Regions from separate parts of the Psychrobacillus sp. FSL W7-1493 genome, predicted to be linked through region 1. Evidence: riboswitches for the same ligand, from Rfam matches in the RefSeq annotation. Region 1 holds a riboswitch; each other region holds the start of a gene.
What was found. Region 1 has a riboswitch for cobalamin ahead of MKX96_RS01935 (hypothetical protein). Riboswitches for the same ligand answer to the same signal wherever they lie in the genome.
Positions count from the first base shown of each region.

Region 2: it holds a riboswitch for cobalamin, as region 1 does, so the genes downstream of both, MKX96_RS18465 (ribonucleoside-diphosphate reductase subunit alpha) here and MKX96_RS01935 (hypothetical protein) in region 1, are expected to answer to the same signal.
Region 3: it holds a riboswitch for cobalamin, as region 1 does, so the genes downstream of both, MKX96_RS16640 (ABC transporter substrate-binding protein) here and MKX96_RS01935 (hypothetical protein) in region 1, are expected to answer to the same signal.
Region 4: it holds a riboswitch for cobalamin, as region 1 does, so the genes downstream of both, MKX96_RS00590 (hypothetical protein) here and MKX96_RS01935 (hypothetical protein) in region 1, are expected to answer to the same signal.

Region 1 is NZ_JBBOSB010000001.1:377,217-384,825, forward strand. Features, by position in the region: gene MKX96_RS01920 (GNAT family N-acetyltransferase) at 1-353, shown strand, start outside; gene MKX96_RS01925 (GerW family sporulation protein) at 367-756, shown strand; gene MKX96_RS01930 (VanZ family protein) at 778-1,254, opposite strand; cobalamin riboswitch at 1,379-1,568, shown strand; gene MKX96_RS01935 (hypothetical protein) at 1,740-2,279, shown strand; gene MKX96_RS01940 (ABC transporter substrate-binding protein) at 2,283-3,203, shown strand; gene MKX96_RS01945 (DUF1700 domain-containing protein) at 3,327-3,572, shown strand; gene tatA (twin-arginine translocase TatA/TatE family subunit) at 4,094-4,300, opposite strand; gene MKX96_RS01955 (hypothetical protein) at 4,762-5,019, shown strand; gene MKX96_RS01960 (gluconate 2-dehydrogenase subunit 3 family protein) at 5,098-5,877, shown strand; gene MKX96_RS01965 (GMC family oxidoreductase) at 5,906-7,609, shown strand, end outside.
Region 2 is NZ_JBBOSB010000002.1:186,519-194,127, forward strand. Features, by position in the region: gene MKX96_RS18445 (DUF418 domain-containing protein) at 1-610, shown strand, start outside; gene nhaC (Na+/H+ antiporter NhaC) at 1,201-2,586, shown strand; gene MKX96_RS19610 (hypothetical protein) at 2,661-2,741, opposite strand; gene MKX96_RS18455 (DUF2569 family protein) at 2,777-3,172, opposite strand; gene MKX96_RS18460 (DUF2569 domain-containing protein) at 3,197-3,721, opposite strand; cobalamin riboswitch at 3,925-4,103, shown strand; gene MKX96_RS18465 (ribonucleoside-diphosphate reductase subunit alpha) at 4,269-6,488, shown strand; gene MKX96_RS18470 (flavodoxin) at 6,488-6,961, shown strand; gene MKX96_RS18475 (ribonucleotide-diphosphate reductase subunit beta) at 6,903-7,609, shown strand, end outside.
Region 3 is NZ_JBBOSB010000001.1:3,359,681-3,367,289, reverse strand. Features, by position in the region: gene MKX96_RS16670 (hypothetical protein) at 1-1,708, opposite strand, end outside; gene MKX96_RS16665 (hypothetical protein) at 1,906-2,223, opposite strand; gene MKX96_RS16660 (DUF2975 domain-containing protein) at 2,690-3,163, shown strand; gene MKX96_RS16655 (hypothetical protein) at 3,160-3,474, shown strand; gene MKX96_RS16650 (immunity protein Imm33 domain-containing protein) at 3,509-4,135, shown strand; gene MKX96_RS16645 (DUF1963 domain-containing protein) at 4,148-4,828, shown strand; cobalamin riboswitch at 5,363-5,504, shown strand; gene MKX96_RS16640 (ABC transporter substrate-binding protein) at 5,625-6,578, shown strand; gene MKX96_RS16635 (FecCD family ABC transporter permease) at 6,583-7,566, shown strand; gene MKX96_RS16630 (adenosylcobinamide amidohydrolase) at 7,568-7,609, shown strand, end outside.
Region 4 is NZ_JBBOSB010000001.1:113,226-120,834, reverse strand. Features, by position in the region: gene MKX96_RS00595 (MFS transporter) at 1-969, opposite strand, end outside; cobalamin riboswitch at 1,069-1,254, shown strand; gene MKX96_RS00590 (hypothetical protein) at 1,482-1,700, shown strand; gene MKX96_RS00585 (hypothetical protein) at 2,051-2,227, opposite strand; gene MKX96_RS00580 (metal ABC transporter solute-binding protein, Zn/Mn family) at 2,542-3,459, shown strand; gene MKX96_RS00575 (metal ABC transporter ATP-binding protein) at 3,471-4,220, shown strand; gene MKX96_RS00570 (metal ABC transporter permease) at 4,236-5,129, shown strand; gene MKX96_RS00565 (metal ABC transporter permease) at 5,122-5,988, shown strand; gene MKX96_RS00560 (translation factor GTPase family protein) at 6,080-7,609, shown strand, end outside.

The sequences.
Region 1 (7,609 bases):
TAGACGGAAATTATACCTTTGGGGCATATGAAGGAACAAGATTAATAGGTATGGTCACCCTCTTACAAGAAAGTACTTTAAAAATGAAGCATAGAGCAAATATTTTTGCGATGTATGTTAGCCCGCTAGGAAGAAGAAAAGGAATAGGGAGATCTTTGATGGAGCAGGCCATTAAACAAGCAAGAGAAACTTATGAGATAGAAAAGATTAATCTAACAGTTGTTGCCGACAATAAGTCTGCCAAAAATTTATATCTTCAGTTAGGTTTTAAAGTATTTGGAATAGAAGAAATGGCTTTAAAAGTTGAAGATGTTTACTACGAGGAACATCACATGACACTTATCCTAAAATAAAGGAGATGACATTATGGAAGAAAAGTTAAAAAGCGATGTAAAGCTACCGTGGCTTCAAACTCCCGTACGTGCGATATTCGAAAAGTTCTCTCGAGAAAAAGACGTTTCTCTAATATATGGAGAGCCAATTGTGTTGGATAATAAAAAAGTTTTACCCGTTGCCAAGGTTAACTATTTTGTGGGTGGAGGTGGCGGAGGTGGAACTGAGATTACGGATGAGCAAAATTCAAGTGGCCAAGGAGAAGGAGCAGGTGGTGCCTTTTCGGTAAAACCGATAGGAGTATATGAAATCACCGCTGAGAATGTGAAATTTAAACCTATCCTTCCGATAAACCAAATACTTACAGTATTCTCCGTAGTTACGCTAGGAATTGCTTTCTTGCTAATAAAAAGACGTAAATAGTTAGATAGAAAACGCTTCCCTTTAGGGGGTAGCGTTTTTTCTGTGCTTTATACGTTGTACTAATGTTAATACTAGCATGGCAAAAATTGCACCACTTGTATCTAGTAGGACATCTTGAAAAAGAGCGGATCGTCCACTCGTAAAGGATTGATGGAATTCATCAGCAGCTCCAAGAAGAAAGGTAATGAATATTGCCACCAGTTTTCGGTATTTTAATCTTTTAGACAAAGCAATATGAATGGCTACGCTAATCAAACCAAAATAAAAGAAGTGTGTGCCTTTTCTTATTAAGAATTCAACAAATGCATAGTAGCCACGTTCCTCGACAGAGACATTAAATCCCCAATATGGAATATGAAATAAAGATAAAAAGGACTCCAATGGCTTATTCGGAAGCCAGTTTTTAAGCACAGTCTCTAAAGACTGCTGCTCGGACGTCTGTCCAGAAGCAATAAATACAAAGAGAATTAAAAGTAAAAGTGGGATAAATTTTTTCATATAAAAACAGTAGCATAAATATAAGAGAAATCAAAATGATTAAAGATTGATAGTAAGGAAAGAAAATAGACGGACAAGCTTCTATCATTCGAATGAGAGGCTATGGTACACTTACGATAAGTGAATAATTTTGCAGGGAAAAGGTGCTGACTTGTCAGCTTAATTGGGAATTCGGTGAAAAACCGAAGCTGTATCCGCAACTGTAAATGCTAATGAAATAAGAAAAATACCACTGTCGGCTAGAAGTCGATGGGAAGGTTCTTAGAGTAAAATGATGCATGAGCCAGGAGACCAGCCTTTTCTTGAACGTATAAATACTCTTCGGAAGTTAAGGGATTGTACGGCACGTTTCTATTTTGAGATTGAATTTCTAACGATAAATAGGTATTGCGCCGCCCTTTTAGGGGTGGCGTTTTTTTGTGCTGTAAGAAGTCGAGTATTTTATTGCTGAAATTTCACAAATACATTGGAAAGGAGGCTAGGAGATGAAAAAGGATTTACGTTATATTTGTTATCCATTTATGAGAGAGAAACCTTCTACTGTAGATTTTGAAATCCAAACGGATTCATTGACCACTCGGATAGGACTTGCTGCATCTTTAACAAAGGATATACCAAGAGTTTACGAAGACTTAATGTACCTGGCACCTATGGCATATCACTTAAATGGTTCTGTTAGAGGTAAGTTGGCAATTAGCGAACAAGATTTAAATATTCTTAGTGATATGTATGATTTTTACGTAAGTGAAGTGGAAGGTAGAGTAAATCTATTTGTACTGCCACAAGGTTCTACCGCAGCCTGTGAATTACATGTCTGTCGGAGTGAAGCGAAGAAATCTGTTAGGGCATTACATAAGGTTTCATTAGAAAGAGAAGTGCCAGAGATATTATTCGACTATACACAGCTACTGGCAAATGTGTTGTTTGTCATGGCGGTCTATGTAAATAAACAGCACGGGGTAGATGAAATTCAATTTGTTAGTAAATCATATCCAATACAAAAAAAGAAAAAAGTGGAGGAATAACAAATGAACAAACAGTTAAGGAATTGGTTAGCGGTATTATTAATATCTGTATTTCTTGTAGGGTGTCAGGCAGATAAAGAAACTGTCTCGGAAGAAATAAAGGAATATTCCGTAACGGATGATAGGGGTAAAGAAATTATATTTGAAGAGGTTCCAGAAACAATTGTTTCTCTGCAACCGAGTAACACTGAAATCTTATTCGCTCTTGGTGTTGGCGAAAAAATTGTAGGTGTAACAGACTATGATAACTACCCAGTAGAAGCACAAGATATTGAACGGATTTCCGATTCTATGAGCTTTAATGCAGAGCGTATTTTGGAGATCAACCCTGATGTCGTGATTGCTTATACGACAGGTTCTGAGGAAGAGCTTAAAGTGTTGGAGAATGCGGGACTAAATGTATTCGTCATTCAATCGGCACTGTCATTTGAAGACGTTTATGGAGATGTTGCACAACTTGCCTCAGTAATGGGGATAGAGGAGAAAGGAACTGATCTTGTTAATTCTATTCGTGACACTATTAAAGGTGTTCAAGACAAAGTAGCTGTTGTAAATGAAAAGAAAGAAGTCTATTTTGAAATAAGCCCGTCACCTGAAATATTTACAACAGGTAAAGATACATTTCAACAAGAGGTTTTAAATAACGCTTCTGTTAACAATATTTTTGCAGACCAAGAGGGATGGATTAAATTATCTGAGGAAGATGTCATCAAAAGAAATCCACCAATCATCTTGACTACTGTAAATTATGTAGAAGATCCAATTGGTGAGATTAAAGCTCGTCCAGGTTGGGGCCAGCTAGAGGCAGTTCAAAGTAATGCTGTATTCCAATTAGATCAAGACATTATGTCACGTCCCGGACCAAGAATTGGAGAGGCAGTAGAGTTGGTGGCTAAAACCGTATATCCAGAGTTGTTCAAATAAAGTTAAAGGTTGGTCCTGACAAGAAGCAGGACCAACTTTTTATTTAAAACAAGGTACCTTGCAATGAACAATAGTGTTATGGTATAGTACTATTTAATGAATAGTACTGAGGGAGAGAGAAACATGACAGCGAATATTTATATTGAGACGTTAGAAAAAGAGCTTTATATGTTGAATACAAAGGAACGCCAAGCCATAGTTCGAGATTTCCAAAATTATTTTTGTGATTTGTTAAAAGAGGGACAATCTGAACAAGAAACCATAGTATCATTAGGAGCACCATCATATATAGCAAGGGAATTACTTAAGGCTTACTCAGAAGAGGAAATGATTGTTGTAGAAGTAAGATATGACAGTGCATATGTATAAAATGTGGCAAAGGCTAGTAACCCTTTCGTAGCACAATATCAAATACAATTGTTTAGTAAACTGAACTAGTTCAACTTTTTTATATGATAGGAATCCATATTTCCGAATAACAGTTTGGATCAGATGGGTCAACATCTGTATACACTTCCATCTCTGATGTTCATGCCTGTTTGTAGGAGCTAGAGGAAAACCGTTTGGAGTAAATTTGTTTCCAAGCTTTCCACATAGCATCGGGCATTGCTCCATGGCCTCAAAGGTCGCCTATTTTGATGCTGGTATTTATAATGTCTCCAGCTTTTCAAGGTGCATCACCTACATGACTGACCCCTATCTAATAATCCATCATACTGTCGACTTCAACATTTTCTCCCATCAGACAAACACCAAGAGGACCTTTTATTTCTTCGTTATTTAAAGAAATAATGAGCAACAAGCTTTTGTATAGATTCTTATAGACTGATCTAGCGACGTATATTAACACATACAAAAAGCCGCCTATTAGAATTAGGCGGCTTTTTGTATTAGATATTTTTTTTAGTTGCTGTTTCTTTGTCTTCTATTCTAAATTCTTCTGCAACATCGTCTACTATATCTTTAGTTGAGCTTTTAAATTCTTTTAACGTCTCTCCAACTGCTCTACCCAATTGAGGTAATTTTTTCGGACCGAACACGATTAAAGCAATAATTAATATAATGATTAAACCTGGTATTCCGATATTTGGCATTATAATCTCTCCTATACTGTTTCGATATATTCTCATGTGTTTTTTTCAAGAGTAGTTAATCATATATAAAATTGGTTGTTTTGTATCAATAACACATTATACTCCTACGTTTAAATTTGTAAATAATTTAGTATTAAAAATGATCAAATGGTGTGAGCTGGAAAATTCTCCTCGTTATAAAAGTAGGATTTCCTTTTGCAGGGATTTTATTATATAAATATAATTTTATCGTTTATTTAACCAAGAAATATAATTACTTTATACCGATAATACAAGGGTTTTTGCTATTAATCTGCAATAATTATAAAAATTTAATGTTTTTTCAGAATAAAATTATATTTTATTATTCGAAATAAATATCTAGTATTGAAGAAATAAAAGGAGTAGACTGTAAAACGGTTGTTTTGTTTTGTATAAAAATTACATTTTCATAGTTGTGTGAACTATGTTAAAGGAGAATAAAAGTGACGCAATATAACTTAGAAGAATTAAAACTGTTGAATCAAGTAATTTTTGCTTTATTTATAGTAGCAGATTTAGCTCTTGGCCTCTTTTACTATAATAATGAGTTTCCTTGGTTCGCGTTAATAGGTTCAAGTATCGGATTATCTATTATTGTTCTTTGCTGGACTGGAAAAAAATATATATACTTTATCTCATTTTTATTGGTTTATACAATCTTATTCTCATTAGTTTATAACTGGCATTCAGTTTTTCATTAATGAGGATTTTTTCAACTAATTGTTTACCTAAATAAATATTTAACCTATTTTCAACTAATTTACATTGGAGGTCATATTATGTCAGAACAGGAAAACAAGACTACATACTTAGATAAACGTTCATCTAGACGTACTTTTATCAAAAACTCTGGATTAACAGTTGGTGGAGTTGTATTAGGTGGAGCACTCGGTTCTTTACTAGGGAAAGACTCAACGTCTAAAACTAACGAGACTGGGGTTCATTCAGCAACTACTAGTGTTAACTTCAACCAAGCACTGATGTATTTTGACAAAGCACAATTTGATACGATAGAAGCTGCAGCAGAGCAAATTTTCCCTAAAACTGAGGTAGGACCCGGTGCGAAAGAATTACTTGTTGCATATTATATCGATCACCAACTCGCAGGAAGCTTTGGTCTGAACTCAAAAGAATATATGACCGGTCCTTTCTTTCCAGGAGAAGCAGTTCCACAACAAGGGTACCAAACACATTTGAATCGTCAGCAAGTGTTTAACCTTGGAATTACAGCTTTAAATGCAGAGGCTGCAAAGAAATCCGATGATAAACCTAAATTCGCTACTTTAACAGAAGAACAACAAATCGAAATCTTAAAAGATTTTGAAGCTGATAAAGTTAAATTAAATGGAGCTGTTAGTGCATCCTTTTTCTTCTCTTTACTTAGAAAAGTAACAATTGAAGGAGTATATGCTGACCCTATGTACGGCGGTAACAAAGATATGGCTGGTTGGAAAATGAAGAATTTCCCTGGACATCAATCAAGTTATACTAATGTGTTAGAAAAAGATGAATTCGTGAAAATAGATCCTATGAGCTTAAACTCTCAGCATCAACACTAATATACACCAATAGAAAGGGTGAACAACTTTGGCAACTAAATTACCAAAAACAGATATAGTTTTAGTAGGGGTAGGCTGGGTAGGCGGTATTATCGCAGCAGAACTCACAAAAAAAGGATACAAAGTAGTGGGTATTGAACGTGGTAAAGAACGTTCAACTGAGGATTACTTTATGGCTCACGATGAATTACGTTACGCAGAGCGTAAAGAAATGATGCAGGATCTTTCTAAAGAAACAATTACATTCCGTCATAATACGACACAACGAGCATTACCTTACCGTGAATGGGGTAGCTTCCTAATCGGAGAAGGAACAGGTGGATCAGGAGAGCATTGGAATGGTCAAACTTACCGCTTCCTACCATACGATTTCGAGATCTATTCAGAAACTGTTAAACGTTACGGAAAAGGTAAAATCCCTAAAGGGATGATGCTTCAAGACTGGGGTATAACATACGAAGAGTTAGAACCATACTTTGATAAATTTGATGCCATGACGGGTATTAGCGGGGAGGCGAATCCACTACCTGATTCTCCACAAATTAAATATCCTAACCCGCCGATGCTGGAAACACCTGCTATAAAATTATTTAAAAGTGCAGCGAAAGAGCTTGGATATCATCCATACCATATGCCTTCTAACAATCTATCGCAATCTTATACTAATCCAGATGGCGTTTCTCGTGGCGCTTGTCAATATTGCGGTTTTTGTGAGCGTTTTGGTTGCGAATATGGAGCAAAAGCTTCACCAGTAGTTACAGTATTACCTGTAGCTAAAGAAACTGGTAACTTCGAAGTACGTACTCATTCTGTTGTACGTAAAGTTCTACACACAAATGGAAAAGCTACTGGTGTGTTATACGTTGATATACGCACTGGTGAAGAGTTCATCCAAGAGGCAGATGTAGTTGTAGTATCAGCCTATCAAATGAACAATATTAAACTATTATTAAACTCTCAACTTGGCCGTCCATATGATCCAGTTACTGGTACAGGTGTTATTGGTAGAAACTATGCATACCAAACAATTCTGGGGACTGCTGTAGGTTTCTTCGATAAAGAGTTCAATCTATACGGTGGTGCAGGATCTCTAGGAGCCCAAATTGATGACTTCAACGGAGACTTCTTTGATCACACTGACCTAGATTTCTTACATGGTGCGACAATTCAAATTACCCAATTAGGGGATCGTCCTATTGCAAACAATCAGATTCCAGCAGGCGTTCCTACTTGGGGGAAAGAATTTAAAGACGCTTCTGTTACAAATGCAAACCGTGCTCTTATTGTTAAAGCACAAGGGGCTTCCCTACCTTGGCAAGATAATTACATCGATTTAGATCCAACTTATAAAGATGCATTCGGTGATCCATTACTTCGTATGACGTTTAATTGGAAAGATCAAGACCGTCAACTAATGAAGTTTATGGGCGAAAAATCAGCTGAGATCATGAAAAAAATGGGTGCAAAAGATATCAAAATTAATGGCCTCGAAGTCGGAGATTACGATATTCGTAACTACCAATCTACTCATAATACTGGTGGAGTAATTATGGGCTCTGATCCAGAAACAAGTGCTTTAAACAGCTATCTACAAATGTGGGATTGTGAAAACGTATTTGTACCAGGTGCAAGTGCTTTTGCTCAAAACTCAGGTTACAACCCAACTGGTACAGTTGGAGCACTAGCATATCGTGCTGCAGAAGGTATTGAAAAATACTTAAAAACTGGCGGA
Region 2 (7,609 bases), on a different contig from region 1:
CGATGAGTTGGAAACGGCCTTCTTAATACTGTTTATGCTGTTATTTGCACCGCTTTTGACCTCTCCAATGTTTTTGTTCGGAATGGCAGCTGCAAAAGGTGGGTTATTTCAACAAATGGAACAGGAGGAGAAGTGGTATAAGCTTAGTATGGCACTATTGCCGATAGGACTATTGCTAAAATCATTAGCTATACTTGGGGATGATTCCAATTGGACAGACATTTTTCTGCATTTAGGAGCACAATTTCTTTCTATAGCTTACATTGGTACTTTTGCTCTTCTATTTAGAAAGTTTTCTGCTAGTAAAGTATTCCTTGGTTTAGAGAGTGCAGGGAAGCTTTCCTTAACTAATTACATTTCACAAAGCATAGTATGTACCTTTGTCTTCTATGGATACGGCTTGGGTCAGTTTGGAACATTGGGAATGCTAAACAGTATTTTTCTTGTTCTTATACTTTTTGTATTTCAGTGCATAAGCAGCTATTTTTATCTAAAAAGATTTAAACGAGGTCCTTTAGAGATGATTATTAGAATGGGAACAAATCTATCCTGGAGAGGAGATTTAAAAGCGAAAAAGCAGAAGATAAAGGTAGAAAAAGTGCTCGCATAACAAGAAGTTAAGGTTTTGGATTACGGCTCCAATACCAATAAATTAGAGCGAACTTATAATTGCTAAACAGAAATTGCAAATTAATTAAATCCTGTTTAAGGTTTATCGTATTGTTTTAGTGACAGTACTAGCATTTATTATATTTTTTTATGATTAAGAGATGACTTCTTTCACAGGGGTCATCCTTTTGTTTTTGGCTACGTTAAAATTAATGGTTTTCTGTCTTTTTCATTAAACATACCCGTTAATAATGCATTTAACATAATACATCTTGACAGTACGGTAAAACATGATAAAATTCTATTAACTTTAGCGATTGAAAGCGTTGAATCGCGAAAGTGGAATATGTATGAGTGATTGTCCTAGTAATCTGCATGTACCCAGCAAAAAGAGACTGAACGGTTGGTGAAAGTTCAGGTAAACATGATAGATGAATTACAACAATTAAGTAAACTCAATTTTAATGAAGTGGTTGAACATACACCATGTTCGACAAATAGAGTGGTACCGCGGAGATTTCCTTCGTCCCTAGCTATAGGGATTGGAAGGTTTTTTTTCATTCCTAAAAACTATTATTAGGAGGATATACAATGTTTCGTATTCGTTCCACGATCTCCCCCTCATTTTCGGAGGCGGCACTACTTAGTACTATGATTATCGCAATAATGGCACTTTGTATCATAAAATTTGATTCAGTTCCTCATATGCCTATCTTACTGGCAATTCTATTACTCATAACTTATGGTCTTATGAAGAAAGTACCTTACAAAAAACTAGAAGAAGGACTAGCAGATGGTGCCAAAGCAGGTCTTGGCGCAATTTTCATCTTTTTCTTTATTGGTATATTAGTTAGTAGCTTAATGATGAGCGGGACGATTCCAACACTTATTCACTTAGGCTTTCAATTTATTACGCCCCACTTTTTTTATGCTATTGTATTTCTAGTTACTTGTATCGTTGGTTTATCGATAGGAAGCTCCCTAACAACAGTAGCTACAATCGGTGTTGCTTTTATTGGAATGGCTAGCGCTATGGATATTTCTTTGGCTATTACAGCTGGTGCAATTGTTTCAGGAGCTTTTTTCGGAGATAAAATGTCTCCACTATCAGATACTACAAATCTCGCATCTGCTATCGTTCAGGTAGATTTATTTGAACATATTCGAAATATGGGATGGACAACGATACCAGCATTCATTATTTCGCTAATTGGATATGTAATTTTATCGCCAAACAAAGAATTTCAACAGCTCGAGCAAGTAAATGGATTTCAAGCTGGACTACTCCAAACAGGGATGATTCATTGGTATACACTGATCCCTCTTGTTTTACTCGTTATACTTTCCATTAAGAAAGTGCCTGCTATATTATCTCTGGCTTTCACATCAGTTGTTGCTATACTTATTTCCTATTTCCATCAATCTTTTAGTTTTGGGGAAGTATTGAATATACTATTTTACGGTTTTACATCTAGCACGGGTATGGAAGCAATTGACTCCTTACTTTCTAGGGGAGGCATTAATAGCATGATGTTTACGATTGGGCTTGTTCTACTTGCCCTAAGTATGGGTGGACTTTTGTTTACACTGGGGATCGTGCAAAGCTTGCTGATGAAAGTGGAAAGCTCGCTAAGGAAGGTGAGTTCTGTTGTTGCAGCAACTGCATTTACTGCAATTGGGGTTAATACACTTATCGGAGAGCAGTACTTGTCGATTTTATTGACTGGAGAAGCATTCCAAGCACAATTTAAAAAAGTTGGTTTGGCCAATAAAAACTTAGCACGCGTAATGGAAGATGCTGGTACGGTTGTAAACCCGCTAGTACCATGGAGTGTATGTGGGATTTTCATAACGAATGTATTAGCTGTGACAACACTCGAGTACTTACCATTCGCATTTTTCTGCTTAATTAGCCCGATTTTGACTATATTATTTGGATTTACTGGAAAAACATTAACTTATATCGAAGGAAAATAGTTTTACACTAAATCCTCATTACTAATTTTATTTAGTAATGAGGACTTTACTGTAGTTATGGGCTGGATTGTTTGTTAATGAACAAATGTATTATGAACTCTTTGAGATTCATTGAAATAATTCGCCCATATAAATGTAAAAATAAAGGACATCATAGAGACAGCAGCAAATTCAAACCGTTCCTCATGATTCACTCCATATAATAGATTTGATATGTAAACAATGCAAAGCCGAGAACAATTTTACACGCAGCTGTGGCAATATAATAAAGAATCATATTCTTTGGTAATGTCCTTTTTTTCTTGAAAAAGTGAAAAATAAGGATGGTTGAGATGACTGCTGTTAAAAGTAAAATAAGGGAGTAGACTACTATGGTTACACTTATGAAGATTTGCTGTCCTTTAGATACATCTAATTCAATCATCGTCACCCAAATGTTATTCGTAAGGTAGGTTATTACGTGGCTGAAAAATCTAAGTAAATAGTGAAATGGTGCAAATAGCAAACCGATCAAGGGCAGAATTAGCCAACCATTAATTCCTGAGGGTCCATTATGTGGTTGTATAGATACATTAGTAACAGTCATTGAGAACTACCTCCTATCGTATGTTTACTTTACAAATGTATTCTTTACTCTCTTGGATTTACTAAAATAAGTAATCCAAATCGAGGTACTTACCATAGCCCGTATTACATTAAACATATAGTGCTGGGACGTTAAAGGATCGGGTTCAAACACACTCTCTACGATTTGCAAATTTATATAGCCTATGAGAATATCTAATATTAGTATTGTGGTAAGATAGGTGATCATTACTCTAGGGAAAATGGTTTTGTTTTTAAAGAAAAGAATGAGTAATACGATAACTAAAGAATTTTGAGCAAGGTAAATGATGAGATCTATTATTACAATTGGGCCAAATAAAGGGTGGTAATACTCTCCACTCCTACTAGTTATACTCTCCCAACCTTCAGCCGTCATAAAAGGGAAAACATCTATCATGAGATAGGCAATAATAACAAACGGTGAGGTAATAAGTCCGATAAGTGGAAGTATCAGCCAGCCACCAATACCAACTGGTCCTTGGGGTAATAAGTCCTTAGAGGTCGACCTCGCGGAATTGCTTGCAATCATATTTAACACTCTCCTAAAATTAAGATATTTTACCATTTTTATAGGTCGCTATAATTATAATATACAGAAAATATTGGATTCGCAATTTTGTGACAGAGTTATTCTGAAAATAAGATGTAAGACCTAACTCATAGTCTTTTTACCTATGTACAAGTTTAAACACAATATGTTAGGGTATATAAGTAATCAAAACACAATATATAGTATTTATACGATGAAAAGGTACCGTTATGGTTTAAAAGGGAATTCGGTGAAAGACCGAAGCTGTCCCCGCAACTGTAAGTGTAGACGACTGTTGAATATGCCACTGCGATATTTCGTGGGAAGGCCAGCAGAAGGGAGAAACACGAGCCAGTAGACCTGCCTTTTTATCGGTGAAGCAACACTTTCTTCGGGGGTTGAGAGGTGGGGGCGAGAGACTCTATCTTAAAACGAACGATATGTCTTGTTGTTTCCTACTTTAAAATCATGAGCGATGACTCAGCCGAAGAGGCTGGAGGCATCGCTTTTTTTGTATATAAAAAATAGGGAGGAATTTGAATTGGCAATTATTACGAATACAGAAAAACAGCAGGTATTACAGCAGTTAATAGTAGAATTTGGAGAAGAAAAGATAGCGCCCTTAGTTAAGTCGCATCACAAGTGGTTACAAAAACACCCGGAAGGCACAATTGCTGCTTGGTCTAAAGCTATGTCTCTAGATGCACTAAGCTTTTTAGATGAACAGGAGCCATTTTGGACATTTGTAGCCTCAAGAATATATTTAGCAGAAGTCTATTCACAGCAAGCCGAACGCAGAAACACAACCGCAGATGCCGTCTATACAAAATTTGCAGAGAACGTACGGATCCTTGCTAAAAAGGGAATATATAATCCCTCTATTATGGAAAGTTATTCGAATGAGGAGTTAGAGCAGCTAGGAAATCTCCTTGTCGCAAAAAGAGATTTCCTATTTACCTATATAGCCTTAAAAACCCTTTTAGATCGCTATGTAGCGAAGGATTTTAATAAGAATATTGTAGAGTTGCCACAAGAACGCTGGCTTGTTATAGCTATGACACTTATGAAGGACGAAAAAGTAAACCGTCTTGAAAAAATAAAAGAAGCTTATTGGGCGATGAGCAATTTATATATGACGGTTGCAACTCCAACTTTATCTAATGCTGGGAAGCCGCATGGACAGCTCTCTAGCTGCTTTATAGACACTGTAGATGATAGTCTGCAAGGTATTTACGACAGTAATACAGACGTAGCTACTCTATCTAAATTTGGAGGGGGTATCGGTGTATATATGGGGAAGGTGCGTAGCCGTGGCTCTTCTATACGAGGATTCGTGGGAGCATCTAGTGGAGTTCTACCTTGGATTAAACAGTTAAATAATACGGCAGTCAGCGTCGATCAGCTTGGCCAACGACAAGGAGCAGTAGCTGTTTACTTGGATGCTTGGCATAAGGATATTTTTACTTTTTTAGACTTACGCCTAAACAATGGAGATGATCGCCTTCGAGCGCATGATATTTTCACAGGTATATGCTTGCCGGATTTATTCATGGAGAGGGTTGATGCAAGAGAAGAATGGCATTTGTTTGATCCGCATGAGGTTCGTCAGGTAATGGGTTATTCTTTGGAGGATTTCTACGATGAGAAACGAGGAGAAGGATCATTCCGAGAAAAATACGAGGAATGTGTGAATGACCAACGCCTATCGCGAGAAACTGTACAAGCAATCGACTTGATGAAAAGAATTATGAGGTCTCAGTTAGAGACAGGGGTGCCATATATGTTTTACCGAGATGAAGTAAATCGGAGCAACCCAAATAAGCATGAAGGAATGGTCTATAGTAGTAACCTCTGCACAGAAATTTTTCAAAACCAGAGCGCAACAACTTTTGAATCGATCCAGTTAGAGGATGATGTTATTGTCACACGCAGAAAACCTGGGGACTTTGTTGTTTGTAACTTATCCTCTATTAACTTAGGAAAGGCTGTACCAGCAAATGTATTAGAAAGACTGATAAACATTCAAGTACGCATGCTAGATAATGTAATCGATTTAAATATGATTCCTGTGCCCCAGGCAGAGCGCACAAATGCAAGGTATCGAGGTATTGGTCTTGGTACATTTGGATGGCATCATTTGCTCGCACTTAAGCAGATTCGTTGGGAGTCAGAGGAAGCGGTTGAACTTGCGGATAAATTATACGAAAGAATTGCATATTTAACTATTCAGGCATCCTCAAGTCTTGCTAAGGAAAAGGGAGCTTATCCTTTATTCGAAGGTTCGGAATGGCAAACAGGTGCTTATTTTGAAAAGCGTCAGTATGAAGGAGACGAATGGAATAAGCTTCGCAGAAAGGTCGCAGAAGTAGGTCTTAGAAATGGTTATTTAATGGCAGTTGCTCCTAATTCATCGACTTCTATTTTAGCGGGAAGTACTGCTAGTATTGATCCGATTTTCCAGAAGTCTTATGCAGAAGAGAAGAAGGATTATAAAATTCCTGTTACAGTGCCAGATTTAAATTCAGAGACTACGTGGTTTTATAAGTCTGCTTATTTCATTGATCAGCATTGGACGGTGAAGCAAAACGCTGCACGTCAGCGACATATTGACCAGGGGGTCTCCTTAAATTTATATGTACAAAACACGATAAAGGCAAAGGAATTACTTTCGTTACATTTAGAAGCTTGGAAAAGTGGGCTAAAAACGACTTATTACGTACGTTCCACCTCGGTAGAACTTATCGAATGTGAGTCCTGTTCGAGCTGATGAAGGCAATTATATGTTATGTGAGCTATAGCGGAAATACAGAAGAAATAGCAGAGCTTTTACAAAATCAGCTGGTGACCCTCCATTATCAGGTGGATACCTATTGCATCGGTATAGGAGACTTACCAGACCTGCAGCTGTATGACTTAGTATTTATAGGGACTTTCACCTGGGATCAGGGGGGTATTCCAGATGAAATGAAGGATTTTTTAAGAGACTTAGGATATCGACCAGAAAATAGTTATATATTTGGCTCTGGCGATACTCAATTTGGTGGAGACGAGCTATTTTGCGGAGCAGTGGATAAACTAGTTTGCTATTGTAACAGTCCTTTCCAAGGCTTAAAAATTGAACAGTCACCAAGAGGAAGCCAAGAGAAAATTGTCACTAAATGGCTAGAGGGAGTTTTAAATCATGCAAAAGGCAAAAACATTAGAACCAAGAAATCCAAACAAATCAACAGGAATATTTAATGGGCAATCAAGCGGTATACTGAATTGGAATGATATTGCGTATCCACATTGGCATAAGATGTACAAACGTCTGCTAGGGAACTACTGGCAAGCGGATGAAATAAATATGTCTAATGACATAAAGCAATTTGGTAGCTTGAGTGAATCGGAGCAGGATGCGTACTTAAAAATCATTGGACTGCTAGCGACATTAGATGCACCTCAAACTCGTACAGCTCTATTGCTTTCGCTATATGCAACAGATCCATCGGTACAATCCATTATGGCGGTCATTGCACAGCAAGAAGCCGTGCATAATGAAAGCTATTCCTATGTTTTATCATCCATTGTATCGCTGGATAAGCAAAACAAGGCATTTGATTTTGGTAGAACGGATGAAGTGCTAATTAAGCGCAATCAAAACATTGCCAAGTACTACAATGAATTTGTAGAGAACCCAACGACGGAAAACATATTAAAGACGCTTACTTATACAACATTATTGGAAGGGCTATTTTTCTATTCTGGCTTTGCCTTCTTTTATAATCTTGCTCGTTATAACAAAATGGTAGGTACTTCTACGATGATTAGCTACATCAACCGAGATGAGCTAGAGCATGGCCGGTTTATATCAGAGCTATTCAGAGCAACGCTAGCTGAAAATCCAGA
Region 3 (7,609 bases), 3.0 Mb from region 1:
AACTAGGATCATTGAAATGAGAAATCCACTGATACCCGATCGGCCATGGTGTAATATTTTTCTTATCTAATATATGCTGTTGCTCCTCAGAAGCCATTACAGTAACATTCCACATGGGTGAATCTAATTCTCTATAGGATTGGTCGGGCCTCGTAATCTCATTATATTTTTGGGCGAAATCTTTCGAACCAATATTATATTTTAACTCATCCAATACGTTGTATTCGTTTTCAGCGTGTCTAATCATCATGGAGAATGGGTTTTCCTCGGGAAAGTCTATAGTCCCATCTACTGAATCCTCCGAAATACGATTCGCTTCAACTTCTCTATTAAAATCCTCTTCATGGACTCTCCACTGTACTTGTTCTTCAATAAGGAGGTTTTGTAAATCTTCCATAACATTCAAGTATATGGTTGGCAGCTTTTGATAGGTTTGATTGACGATAATAAATGTACTACCGATAATCCCAGTTAACAGAATAATGGTAAGCAACACATGACCTTTGCGCTTCTTTTTAATATGTTCAAATTGAAGCAACTGCATCCTCCCCTCGAGTTTCGGATAAAATCGCTTGCGAGCATAAGCAGGGAGGGGGGAGGTGAATCCCACATTCTTCGATTTAAATACCGGAAAGCTTGCTAGTATACCTAGAATGAGCAAGAGGAGCATTCCAGTTAAATACGTTACGAAACGATTGGTAGGTAGTAAGTACATTTCATAAGAAGCAATAAGATGGATAGGATTAAACATATGAAATCCAAATAGAACAGAATAAATATAGCCACACAGGACCGGGACGGCAATGATTGCTAAAAGTACATTAAATGAAAGCCTCTGTTTAAACAAACATATTGCAATCGTCAGCATAAGTGCCACAAAAATTGCCCAACCAATTGGAAGGAAGAGTAGCCATTTCCATACTGGCACCATAACTGTTTCTGCACCAATAAGCATATCTATTGGATAGTATATCGTCTCTAAATTCCCAGTCAAAAGAGGTGGTAATAACGTAAAGAATGCTGCTAAAATCGTATATACAATCACAAGCATTAAAAAAGGTATGAGATACCCGTAATAGATTGCTGTATTTGAAAGTGAGTTAACTTTAAAGAACTCGAAAGTCCTATTTTGTTCATCCGAAATAATTTTATAAATGAAGATAAGAAAAAATAGAAATGCAGTAAAGGGACTGAATAATAGTTGGAATAATTGCTTAGAAAATAGTGCTGTATTAAAGGGGGTCTCTTGTTCTGTATAAGATAGATCTTGTTTCGCTATTGTAGCAGCTTTTTGTTGCTCAACATCTAAAACCTCAGGATTTATATAACTTATAAAGTCATAGCTCTCATACTCTCTATATGCTTTGATGTAGGCGAGGTTTTCGTTGGAAATATTTAAATCTCCTCGATCCAGCTTAGTTGATATTTCTTTTAAATACACTTCTTGGAGGAGTAAACTGTCTAGTGCTAGTTGTTGTTCCTCGGTTAAGCCTAAATCCTTTTTTTTATTTAATAGGCTACCAATGATAAAATTAATGGTTTCCTTTCGATCATTAAATGTGTCTTGTAGCTCCTGTTGAGTTGTTCCAGATTCATTACTATTAATAGCCATCAAAGAAACGATAAATAGAATGATAATAAAAGGTACCAATAATATGTATTTACTTTTTAAGATTCCTTTCATAACGAAACTTATAACTTCTCTCATGAGTTCCCCCCTGAAAAACAGACGTAGATTGTTCCACTTCCTCTTTATATATGATTATATGCTTGTAGAATCGAGCATATTTTCTAGAAAAAGAAAACATCCCTTTAAATAGTGAAACTTACAGAAAACTGCAGAGTTAAACAACTACGTAAAGGGATGATTTCTAAGAAAGCCTTTATTTTAACTATTCTATCTTCCTATTTATCAAGTTCAAGTGATACTGGTGCGTAAGGACCTGTTTTAATGTATCCTGAGAAAAATGAGTAGTTTCCAGAGCCGTCTGCAAAACCTCTATTATAAATATACCCAGAATACGTTTTACCATTTCTAGTTTCAGTTACCCACATAGATTGATCTCTAGTAAAACGAACGGTTCTTGAAACAAAAATTTGTTCTGAAGCTACATCAACTTTTGTTTCTTTACTTTCAGTGGCTTGTACATTTTCTGCTTGGGCTGTGAATCCAAAACTTAAAGCAATTACAAAACTTAACAATAATGTTTTAAATTTCTTCATAAAGTATATTCCTCCGTATCAAATTTTATTTTTTTAGAAAACAAAATACTTAGGAAGAAAATCGGCCGATTATTCTTACAATTCAATCTTTTCATATTATGATAACCTTGTCCAGCTCTTTCTGTTACACACTTTCTTAGAGAAAATGCCCATTTTTAGTATGTTTTCAAGAGTAACTTGTGTAAGTAATTATAAATAATTTTTGAAATTTTCAAATGTGAGATCAGTCCACATTGCCATTTAAAAGACGAAATTAGTTTAAAATCCATAATTCTATAATGCAGACAAAGTGCTAAATGCAGCAAATGGATCTCTTTCTGGAATAAAGACATTTAATAACTTCCATAATTCTATTCTGGTTCTTTTGTTATCCTAGAGTATTAATATTTTTTATTTACAATAGTATTTATTCTAAAACAATCAAATATGTAATATAATGTAAATTATTAATAGGGGAGGTACTTTTATGGAAAAAGGAATTCTATTGTTTTTAAAGTTAGCTATTGTTTTAATGGGAATCCCAGTTCTTGCTTTATGTATATTTCTAGTACCTGAAATAGCAAGCTTTGTAGTAGAATTATATCCTGAATATGCTTATTTGAAATACCTAGTTTATATCGATTTGTATGCAACAGCTATTCCTTTTTACTTTGCCCTATACCAAGCACTAAAGCTTTTAAATTATATAGGTCATCATAATACCTTCTCTGCACCTTCAGTAAGAGCCTTGAAGAAAATAAAATACTGTGGATTAGCTATTAGCTCTTTATACGTTTTAGGTATGCCAATATTCTTTCTTATGGCAGATAAGGATGATGCGCCTGGAATCATAGGCATCGGACTAGGCATGATTTTTGCTTCCCTTGTAATTGCAGCCTTTGCATCTGTTCTACAAAGACTTTTACAAGAAGCAATGACACGAATGGAACGTAACAAATGAAAAGTAGAGGCTTAATTATTGGAATGACTATAATCAGTATTGCTTTCCTTACTTTTTTTCTTTTAAATAGAGCTGATTACCATGGCAAAGTAGGGGATATAACGGATAATAACTTTACCTTATATCCTCTGGAAGTTAACCCTGAATACGAGCATTTTACTCCTAAAGTTCATATCTCTAATTTCACCAAAATAACAGGGGAAATAAATAGCATGCGGAGCTTAAAAGAAGGACAAGAGCTGAAAATATGGACTGAGGAAAAGGAAGGAAAGATAGTTGCAAAAAAAATTAAAGTGTTGAAAGACTCGTAAAAATTATGTTAAAACAGTTCAAGGAGAAAATATAATGTCATGGTACTTAGAGAGTGTTTATAAAAGAAATAAAGAAGCGCCCTATACTTTTTATATTCCTAGCCAGGAAGTAATTGATATTTTAAGAATAGGAGATATGGTCAAATTAATTTTCGAATTCGAGACTAGAGCAGACGGGTATGCAGGTGAAAGGATGTGGGTGAAAATTACCCATAGGGATATGGAAAACTTTAAGGGAGTTCTTTCAAACGACCCAATCAATATAAGTGAATTAAAAATTGGACAAGAAATTTCATTTCGTGCAGTACATATATGTGACACTGAGTATAACGATCCAAATGCTTCTAAATGGGATTATTATTTTGATACGAAAATAATTGTAAGCAACGATGTTTTAGAGAGAAATGAATTTAATTTTATGTTAAAAGATGATCCAAAAGATGCTCAAGATTCTGGTTGGTCTGTTTTAAGTGGTTACGAAGATGATAGATTTTTAAGTAATTCTGATAATTTTCAGTATATATCCATAGGTGTAATTTTAAATATAGATGACTCTGTTCTATCTTTTATTGATGAGCCACCTCTATGTGCATATGAAAGAAATGACCACGGTGTCTTCTATAAAATAGAAGATTACGATTGGGAGTCTTACTTAGCTTAGGAAGGGATTTATATGAACATTGCTCAATTAAAAGAAGTACTATTTAAGCAAGCTACCATTTTTGATACGGGTGGACATCAACCAACAGAAGAATTAGGTGAGAGCTGGATTGGAAAGGTCATGTGGGGAAAAGAAGAAAATATATCTTCCCAGTATGAGCCTTTAAGTACAATCTTTTTAAGCAATCTCCCTTACGTACCGGAGGAATTAAAAAACATTCAATTAATCACTATTTATATGGACTTTAATGTATATGATCATTTAAACAATGATAATTTAGCGTCTTTTTTTATGATTAATTGCTATACAAGCCTCAACGAATTACATAAAATAAACGATCAATCTGCAAGGACGAAACCTTTTCCATTAAAACCGAAACTAGTTGAGAATGATGCTCCCGCCTGGGACTCTGATGATATACCACCAGAAATTGTAGACGAGATTTTACGCATTGAATTAGAGGATGCGATCGAATATTACGATGATATCGTGGAAGATATCTATCCTATGCATAAGGTTGGAGGATATCCTTCCTTTACCCAGAGCGGAGTCTCCTATGGTGACGAATATCCCTTTGTCTTTCAGATAAGCTCTGATGCGAAAGCGCAATTCAACATAGTAGACAGTGGTAGCTTCTATTTTTTCTATAATCAAGACAAACAAGAGTGGATTGTGTACTGTGATTTTTATTAATAGCATTAGGGGTGAGTATCTCTCGAATATTTTCTAATAGGAGATGGACATTTTTTACTTAAGCTACAAAAATGCTACTCCCCTAGCTTTATAGAAGGTCAGAAAGTGAAACGTGAAATGATTTCGATAATATGAATGTAAAAATTTCACTGAAATCACCTTTAATCAATTACTACTGTTTTTTTACCTCGCTTGAGCTGGAGAAGATTCATTTCTCAAAATAGTTAAACACGAACCTTTTCTAAAATTGATTGTAGCGGCAGGCGGTGGCACAAGTAGGGATGAGTGAGACAGCTCAGACATCACAACCTTGCGCGTAAGCGACAGGTGATGACTTATCGCTCCCCCCCTCGAAAGATCGTCCGAGATATGAGCGAAAATCAATTCTACTTTCCACATATAAAAGTATATAAACTTGAATATTCTTTATTAATTGTTCGTATTTTTGAAATTATGAAACGGATGCCTTTCTCAAATCCCGACATCATCTCGACAACATCTAAATATAAGGTATAATAAATGCAAGAAACAATAGAATAACATTTGCGTAAAGGTGCTCTAGTTATTGGATACTAGAGTTAAAAGGGAAGCTGGTTAGAGTCCAGCGCGGTCCCGCCACTGTAAGTGATGCATGTGCATCATAAGCCAGAAAACCTGCCTTTATGTGCACACCCATTACCTACGCGGATAGGTCTGGTGTAGGTCCGCTTTCGGTATTTTTGGCAGATTTATACCTATCTATCTCTCATCCTAGGATGGGGGATTTTTTATTGTTTAAAATTAGGAGGAATGAAGGATGAAAAAGTTTTGGTTATTAATTGGGATAGCACTGTTTGTATTGGCTGGGTGCAATGATTCCGAAACACTTCCGTTAGAAAAAGAAGATAGTGTAGAGGTTGGTAGCTCGGAAACAGCATTTCCGCTGACTCTCACTGATGCAGTAGGACAAGAGATTACGCTAGAGGAAGCCCCAACATCAATTATATCTATGATTCCAAGCAATACCGAAATTCTATTTGCTTTAGGGCTAGATGAAGAAATTATCGGTGTGAATGATTATGAGAGCTACCCTAAGGAAGCCTTAGAAAAAGAAAAAATTGGTGGCATGGAGTATAACATTGAAAAAATAATCTCTTTAAGTCCGGATATCGTATTCGCTCATGAATCCATTGTTTCAATGGCAGAGTCAGGATTACAGCAGCTTCGAGATGCTGGTGTAAAGGTATTTGTGGTACAGGATGCAAAGGATTTTAACTTAACCTATAAAACTATTGAACAAATTGGCCGAGCAACGGGGAAATATGAGGAAGCACAAGCCGTTATAGAGGATATGAAGGCAAAGGTTGATGAAATTCAAGAAAAAGTTGCAAAAGTAGAGACAAAGAAAACAGTATTCGTAGAAACTTCCGATGTACCAGAAATTTATACTCCTGGTAATGGGACATTTATGCAAGAAATTTTAACGATGGTCAATGCAGAAAATATTATGGCCGATCAAGATGGCTGGTTTCAAGTTAACCCAGAGGAAATAGTAAGCCGTAACCCAGATGTTATGTTAATCACCTATGACTACGTAGAAGGAATTGTAGAAAAGGTGAAACGGCGTGATGGTTTTGACACAGTGACTGCCATTCAAAATGATGAGGTGGTACAAGTGGATGAGGATGCAACGAGTCGTCCAGGTCCACGTTTAGTAGAAGGCCTAGAGGAAGTGGCTAAGGCTATTTATCCGGAGGCATTTAGTGAGTAAATCAATGATCGGTTATATCTTGTCACTGGCTACGTTAATCGTAGCCATTTGGCTAGGTGTGTCGGTCGGATCTGTAAAGGTACCGATCAGTACTTTATGGGATACGGGTACAGATGCGATTGCAACAAATATCGTCTGGAAGATTCGCATGCCGCGAGTTATACTCGCAGGATTAGTCGGAGCATCCCTGGCAATAGCGGGAGCAGCTTTTCAAAGTCTGCTTAAAAATCCGCTAGCTGATCCTTATACATTGGGAGTGTCGTCCGGAGCATCGGTTGGTGCAGTGGCTACACTCTTTTTTGGAATATCGGTACCTTTTTTAGGAATGTTCACCTTGCCTGTTTTCAGTATGTTAGGAGCTCTTGCAACGATGCTCACCGTAATCACCTTCGCGAAGCTTGTTGATCGAGCGATGAAAATGGAAACGATTATTTTAACAGGTATTATCTTTAGCTCGTTTCTCGGCTCTGTTATTTCCTTAATGATTGCATTAACAGGGGAAGAGCTAAGGCAAATAATTGGTTGGCTCCTTGGAAGCGTCTCTATGCGTGGCTGGAGCTATGTTCAAATGGCATTACCTTTTATAATAATTGGTTCACTTTTATTATGGTTAAACCGTAGGGAGCTAAATGCAATGCTGTTTGGAGAAGAACGAGCACAGCATTTAGGTGTGGAAGTAAAGAAACGTAAAATGATGATACTAATAGGTGGGTCTATGCTTACTGGGACGGCTGTAGCTGTATCGGGAACCATTGGATTTGTCGGACTCGTAGTGCCTCATATGACGAGGCTGTTATTTGGCTCCGATAACCGACACGTCCTTCCGTTAAGCTTCATAAACGGAGCATCGTTATTAATTATTTGTGATCTCGTATCACGTACGATTATATCTCCAACAGAGCTTCCTATTGGAGTTATCACAGCCTTTATAGGTGCACCAGTTTTTGCATTTATCTTCTTCCGACAACGTAAAAAAGGAGCTGCTTAACATGCTAGAGATAAAAAAGCTTTCTGGTGGCTACAATCAAAAG
Region 4 (7,609 bases), 260 kb from region 1:
GCATATAAACAAGCCGATGAAGTACCTGGAAACCGCAAAGCCTATTAATGCAATCACCAGGCTGATGCTCCCTATAAAAAGAGCAATGTATATCCGATGTAATTCCTGATAGATTGTGCTTTTGTTTAAAAAGTGGAGTACTATAAACGACACTAGAACAACTACTAGTTGAAAGCCGCCCGTCAATAGCACTAGCTGTTCATTTCGCAAACTGCTTATGAACGTTGTATCAAGCACGTGAGCAAGCCATAGACGATCAAAGCCTTCACTATAAAAACCTATAATTAGTGCAATTAGAAAGAGCATACGTAGGATAAAGCTAGTTTTGGAAAAAAGAATAATCTTACTTACATTCTGTTTCATAGCCTCAAATGTAGTGATTCTATCCGTTCTTTCAATTGGTTTAAAATGCTCCTCTTTCATAAAGACTATAAGAATAGTAGCCAAGCCTATCATACAAAGGCCTCCAATAATAATAGGTAGATTAATCATGTAATAACCGGTTAAAATACTTAACGGTATGGCTACTAGTTGACCCAAATTCCCAGCCTTGGCTCCCCTCAGATATGCCATAGAAGCTTTTTCTTCTCCTATTTCATCTGCAATCCAAGCTTGCTGAGATCCACTTGTAAAGGTATAACCTATCCCCCACGCCACTTGGGCCAATAAAACTATCGAAAAGTAGGGAAACAATCCCTCTAATAAAAAACCTATTCCTATTAAAAAATACCCAATAATAATGGACAGCTTTCGGCTCTTCAAGTCGGATACCACTCCTGTTGGAATTTCAAATAGAAATACAGATAACTCTAGTACCGTTCCCACCAAAACAAGTTGCAACGGATCCAGCTTAACTACGCTCACGTGATACAACAAGCTGACTGTAAATATATACGTAAAAAATAATTGCGATACAAAGCAAATAAAAATATACAGCTGATAGGAATCCCTTGTTCTATTCAAAAACATTTACCTCACCTCTCCAATGATTATAAAAAGAGGTGCAACCTGTCGCTTATCCAAATTTGCTACATTGAATAGATTTTATGTTATATTGAAAGAACAATTAAATAATGTGTAGATTTAGGTGTTCTTTTGTCAGCAAAAGAACTTAAAAGGGAAGTTCGGTGAAAGACCGACGCTGTCCCGCAACTGTAAATGGGAGCGATTCTTTATAAACCACTGTGTAACAACGGGAAGGAAAGAAGAGCTATGAACATGAGCCAGGAGACCTGCCTATTTCAAGTACACACCGAAAACCTACGCGGATAGGAGGGTGTTAAGTCAGCTATGAACAAGCAATTGCTTGATTTTACTGTCGTACGAAAAACATAATAAAATTACAGGGGCTACTACGGTCCTGTTTTCATAGTGGATTTTATTAAGTTTCTAATCGTACTGATCAAAAAATTATACTAACTAGCATCTTCTTTTATAAAAAAGAGGATGCTTTTTTACGTACAAAAGAGAGGAATTTGTAAATGAAAAAAGATATTTATATTGCATACTTTAGACAAGTATTAATGACAAACCATGTTACAAATACATCAATATCACTACAGTCTACCTTTGAGGAATTGAAAAAAGACATTGAGCTTAATTCAACCTCGAGCATAGAGGAAAAAAAAATTATGCATCGTCATTTAATGGATGCACACCATCAAATGAAAAATGAGATTTCTGGACAAAAAGAAGAGTAAGTCTTAGGAGTATTCATCCTTTTGACAGCTACATGTGTTAAAAGGATTCCATAAAGAGTGCTTGGTACATAACTAATCAATAAATAAAAAACGTGAAATCGTCTATTTGATTTCACGTTTTACTATTTTTTTGCTAGATACTTCCTTCTAAGGAATTTCTCTATTCTAGTTGTTTGTAGAGGAGGAGACAACAACGAGGAGATGGAAGTCATTCCCCCGAAATGATTCTGCCGTAACGGAAAACAACTGTAAATCATGGAATATGAGCCCAAAAACTTTACTAGTTCGTAAAAATTTTCGAGGCTTTTTATTTGGAGGAGAGGTTTGACCCAGCCTCCTTTTTCTCAAGTTTAAAGATCCTGGTAATCCCTTTGATATTTCCCGCCGTCTTTTACTTCTGAATGGTACAAAGCTTTCAAAGCAAAACTTTTTTCTAAGTCATGCTCCTTCATTACTTCCTTCAATCTTTTTGCTAAGTCTGGACTAAACTTCACAAGCTCTTCCATTTTAGATTTTGAATATTGCATATCATTACCTCCCCACTATCATTGTTTCTACAGTATAGCACTTGTCTAAAAGTCATACGAAAAAATCGTTTTCTTAAGAACTGTAAAAAATCAGTAACCGATATTATTTAATTTGAGAATAGTGCCCATAAATTATGTAGTCACATTTTTTTCAATTTTACATAAATTAGTTTGACAATTCAAAATCGAAATGTTAACCTATTGAACAAATCTTTCCTTAAGGAAATTTATTATCACGAAAGAAAATTATATTTTTTTATTCTAAAAGTTTCCTTAAGGAAATAATTTATAACAAAGGAAAAGGAGTGTGCTAAGTGAAAAAGTTCTTTGTTTTTTTGATTGCGAGTTTTTTATTGGTTGGCTGTAGTGACAATAATTCCGGGAAGGCTAATGACGATAAGCCCCTAGTAGTCACAACTACGGGTCAAATTGGAGATGCGGTTAAAAAGATTGCCGGCGATTATGTGGTGGTTAAATCCTTAATGGGGCCAGGTGTAGATCCACATCTTTACAAGGCAACACAAGGGGACCTACAAGTATTAGAAGATGCAGATATCATCTTTTATAATGGCCTAGAACTTGAGGGGAAGATGAGTGATATTTTTGAGAAAATGCAAAAGGAGAAATCAGTAGTGGCAATTGGAGAAGCTGTTCCAAAGGATAGAATATTAAATGACGAAGCTCATCCAGAATTATTTGATCCACATATTTGGTTCGATATTGAGGTTTGGAAAATAGCTACCCATGAAATAACAAAAGCACTCGTCGAGGAATTTTCCTCTAACAAAGATCAATTCTTAGAAAATGAAACAAAGTTCTTTGATGAACTAGATCAATTAGATGAATGGACGAAGAAACGGATTAGTGAAATACCTGAAGAGCAACGAGTGCTTGTTACCGCTCATGATGCCTTTAAATATTTTGGTAAAAGCAATGGACTGGAAGTACGGGGATTACAAGGTCTCAGTACGGAAGCAGAATACGGATTAAAGGATATACAGAACATTGTAAATTTTTTAGTAGAGCAAAATATCAAAGCAGTATTTATAGAATCCAGTGTCTCAGATAAAGCGATGAATGCCGTGATTGAGGGTGCAAAGGAAAAAGGGCATACGATAAAAATTGGTGGGGAGCTATATTCGGATGCGATGGGTGCAGAAGGCACAGAGGATGGCACTTATATAGGAATGTATACGCATAATGTCAATACAATTGTAGATTCACTTAAATAGGAGGCAAAGAAATGAACGCATTACAGGTAAGGGATTTATCTGTTGCTTACGAGGAGAAGGTTGTATTAAGCAATATCAACCTAAATATCCCCAATGGCCAAATAACTGGTATCATCGGACCAAACGGAGCTGGCAAATCGACATTGATTAAAGCTGTACTAAATCAACTACCTAATAAAACCGGCTCTATATCCATTTTAGAGCGACCACTGAACCCCAAGGATCATGTAGTCGGATATGTTCCTCAGCGTAATGCTGTAGATTGGGACTTTCCAACAAATGCACTGGATGTAGTGTTGATGGGGCGGTATGGACATATTGGAATAATTCGAAGACCTTCTTTAAGAGATAAGCAAATTGCTCTGAATTGCTTAAAAAATGTAGGAATGGAAGCCTATGCGGAACAATCAATCGGCCAGCTTTCCGGAGGGCAACAGCAACGCGTCTTTTTAGCTAGAGCTCTCGCACAGGAAGCCGAGGTTTACTTCATGGATGAACCATTTGTGGGAGTGGACGCGGCCACGGAGAGAACGATTATTTCCATTTTGAAGGAGTTAAAATCTCAAGGTAAATCCGTGTTCGTGGTTCACCATGACTTGCAAACAGCTGCTGATTACTTTGATTGGATTGTGTTATTAAACCAAACAATTATTGCTGCCGGGCCTACTGACATTACATTTACTCCAGCTAATTTACAAGAAGCATACGGTGGAAAGCTTTTTTTCATGGATCAAGCAACTTCAGGAAAAAATGCCATATGAAAGAGGTGACCAGTAATGTTGTCGGGTAATTTACTTTGGGTTCTCGCTGGGGCTATTCTATTAGGGATAGCTGCTGGTTTAAATGGAACGTTTGCCTTTCTTCAAAAGCAAAGCTTAGTAGGAGATGCAGCAGCACATGCTGCACTTCCTGGCATTGCGCTAGCCTATTTAATATTTGAGAAAAAAGATTTACCCATCCTCATGATAGGAGCCGCTATAACCGCTACCCTTTCTGTATATATGATTCAATGGATTGTGAATCATTCCAAGCTAAAGGCCGATGCAGCCATTGGTTTAATATTATCCGTCTTTTTTGGAATCGGAATTGTATTAATAACAATAGTTAACCAAAGCGGGACCGGGAACCAAAGTGGTTTAAATGACTTTATATTTGGAAAGGCAGCTACAATGGCTAAAAGTGATTTAATCTGGTTATCCGGTAGCGCCCTATTAATCATTGCTATGTGTTTATTATTCTTTAAGGAATGGAAATTAATGATTTTTGATCCTGTCTTTGCAAAGGGTATTGGATTACCAATAGAACGTCTACGTATCTTGTTAACTGCCTTGACCGTATTAACTATAGTCACAGGTATTCAGGCAGTAGGAGTTATTTTAATGGCCGCCATGTTAATCATTCCTGCTGCTGCAGCTAGATTTTGGTCTAGCCACCTTGGTGTAATTTTGGTCACGAGTGCCTTTTTTGGGGCTTTATCTGGAGCACTTGGCACCATGATTAGCTCTCTGCGCACTGGTTTATCCACTGGCCCAATAATTGTTTTGGCAGCTGCTTCATTGTTTTTAATATCTTATTTTTTCGCACCAACAAGAGGGCTACTTTCTAAGCTTCGGAAAAAACGTATATTTAAACAACAGCGTGTGGCAAGAGAGGTGACTAACCATGAATGAGTTTTGGGTTCTTTTAACTGGGTCACTTGTTGGCATAACCTGTGGTCTTACCGGAGTCTTTCTAATCCTACGGAAAACAGCAATGATTGCGGACGCCATTAGTCATACAGTTCTGTTTGGAATTGTGGTCGCCTTTATGGTCACTCAATCATTAAATGGAGTTTGGATGCTTATAGGAGCGGCTATTGCAGGATTGCTTACCACCTTTCTAGTACAGGTGCTTCAATCAGGCGGTTTGCAAGAGGATGCGGCTATAGGGGTAGTATTTACCTCTCTTTTTGCCTTAGGTGTATTATTAATCACCTTATTTGCAAGCAATGTTCATTTAGACGTAGAGCATGTGCTGATGGGGGAAATAGCGTTCGTACCGTGGGATACATGGAGTATATTAGGATTTGAAATGCCTAAAGCAGTTTGGATGCTACTGTTTGTTCTATTACTAAACATAGCTTTTTTAGTATTGTTTTATAAAGAAATTAAACTCTCTACCTTTGATCCATTGTTCGCTATTTCTATTGGATTACCTATCATGGGAATGCATTATTCCTTTATGACACTAGTCTCCCTTACGACCGTAGCTGCATTTGATAGTGTAGGTGCAGTATTGGTCGTTGCCATGCTAATCGGCCCTGCGGCTACTGCCTATCTAATGAGCAAAAGTGTTCCCGGTATGATTATTTGGAGCATGACATTTGGTATAACAGCAGCTATATCTGGCTATTACTTAGCAAAGCTTTGGAACACTTCTATTGCAGGTATGATGGCAGCAATGATAGGCATTCTTTTTATGCTCGTTTTTCTATTGAAGCCTCATGATGGATGGCTTTGGAAAGCTTGGGTATCACTGAAAAAAGATTGACCGAAAGCTATTTCTCGATAACTCCCTCTCACCTTTTGTTTATCACTGCTTTTGCTATAATACAAGAAAGGAATAAACAGAGGGTGATGTTATGCATAAAACTATTGGAATTCTTGCACACGTCGATGCAGGAAAGACCACATTTTCAGAGCAACTGCTCTTTCATACAAAGACAATTAGACAGCGAGGAAGAGTCGACCATAAGGATTCCTTCCTCGATAGTCATTTAATAGAAAAAAATAGAGGTATTACTATTTTCGCTGACCAAGGAGTATTTTCTTATAATAACTCTACTTATTATGTTATCGATACTCCAGGCCATGTCGACTTTTCTCCTGAAATGGAGCGGGCCATTCAAGTAATGGACTACGCCATCATCATCATAAGTGCCGTAGATGGAGTAGAAGGACATACGGAAACAGTTTGGCAGCTACTTCGAAAGCATCAGATTCCCACGTTCTTCTTTATCAATAAAACTGATTACGAGGATACCGATCCTGCGGCAGTTTTACAGGATATTCAAGCTAATTTATCGAAGGATGCCTGTCACCTAACTAATGCATATACGGAGGAACTAATCGAGTTTATCGCTGAACGAGATGAGGTCCTTTTAGATACTTATATGGAAACCGGGTTTGATGAACAGCTATGGACAGGCAAATTCAAGCAAATGATTAAGGAATGTACCGTATTTCCTTGTGCATCTGGCTCAGCCTTAAAGGATATTGGAGTGTTGGACTTTTTAGAATCACTGGACTTGCTTACGGAAACAGACTATAACACTGACCAAGCTTTTACTGCTCAAGTATACAAGATACGCCATGATGAGAGTGGCAATCGAGTTACCTTTTTAAAGGTTTTAGGCGGAAAACTTAAAATAAGGGACGAAATAAATACTGGAGATGGACAGGAGAAAATAACACAGCTTCGTCAATATAATGGCAGCAAGTTTAAGACACTCGATGAAGCGAATGCAGGTGAACTAGTTGCTGTGACAGGGCTAACCGCTGCTTCTATTGGAGATACCATCGGTGCTACTCAAAGTAAAACACATTTCGATTTAATACCTACTTTAAAGTCTAAGGTAATCTTCGACGATTCCACCCATGTAAAAGAGGTACTGAAATCTTTTAGACTACTAGACGCTGAGGACCCATCCCTACAGGTTTATTGGGATGAGTATTTTCAAGAGGTCCAAGTACATGTGATGGGTGTAATTCAACTTGAGGTGCTTGTACAAATTGTTAAGGAGCGCTTTCATTTCGATGTGATGTTTGGAGAACCTAAGATTCTTTACAAGGAAACGATTGAGACCGCTGTTAAGGGCTATGGTCATTTTGAGCCATTAAAACATTATGCTGAGGTACACCTATTAATCGAGCCTGCAGAGAGAGGTTCTGGAGTGACCTTTCATAACATTTGCCATGCAAATGATCTGTCTATAGGAAACCAAAACCTTGTGCAGCATCACCTTTTAGAGAAGTCTCACCATGGTTTACTGACAGGTTCTGCACTTACTGACGTTAAAATCACTTTACTAACTGGGCGGGGACACAATGAACATACCTCAGGTGGAGACTTTAGAGAAGCGACTTACCGGGCACTACGTCAAGGCTTAGAA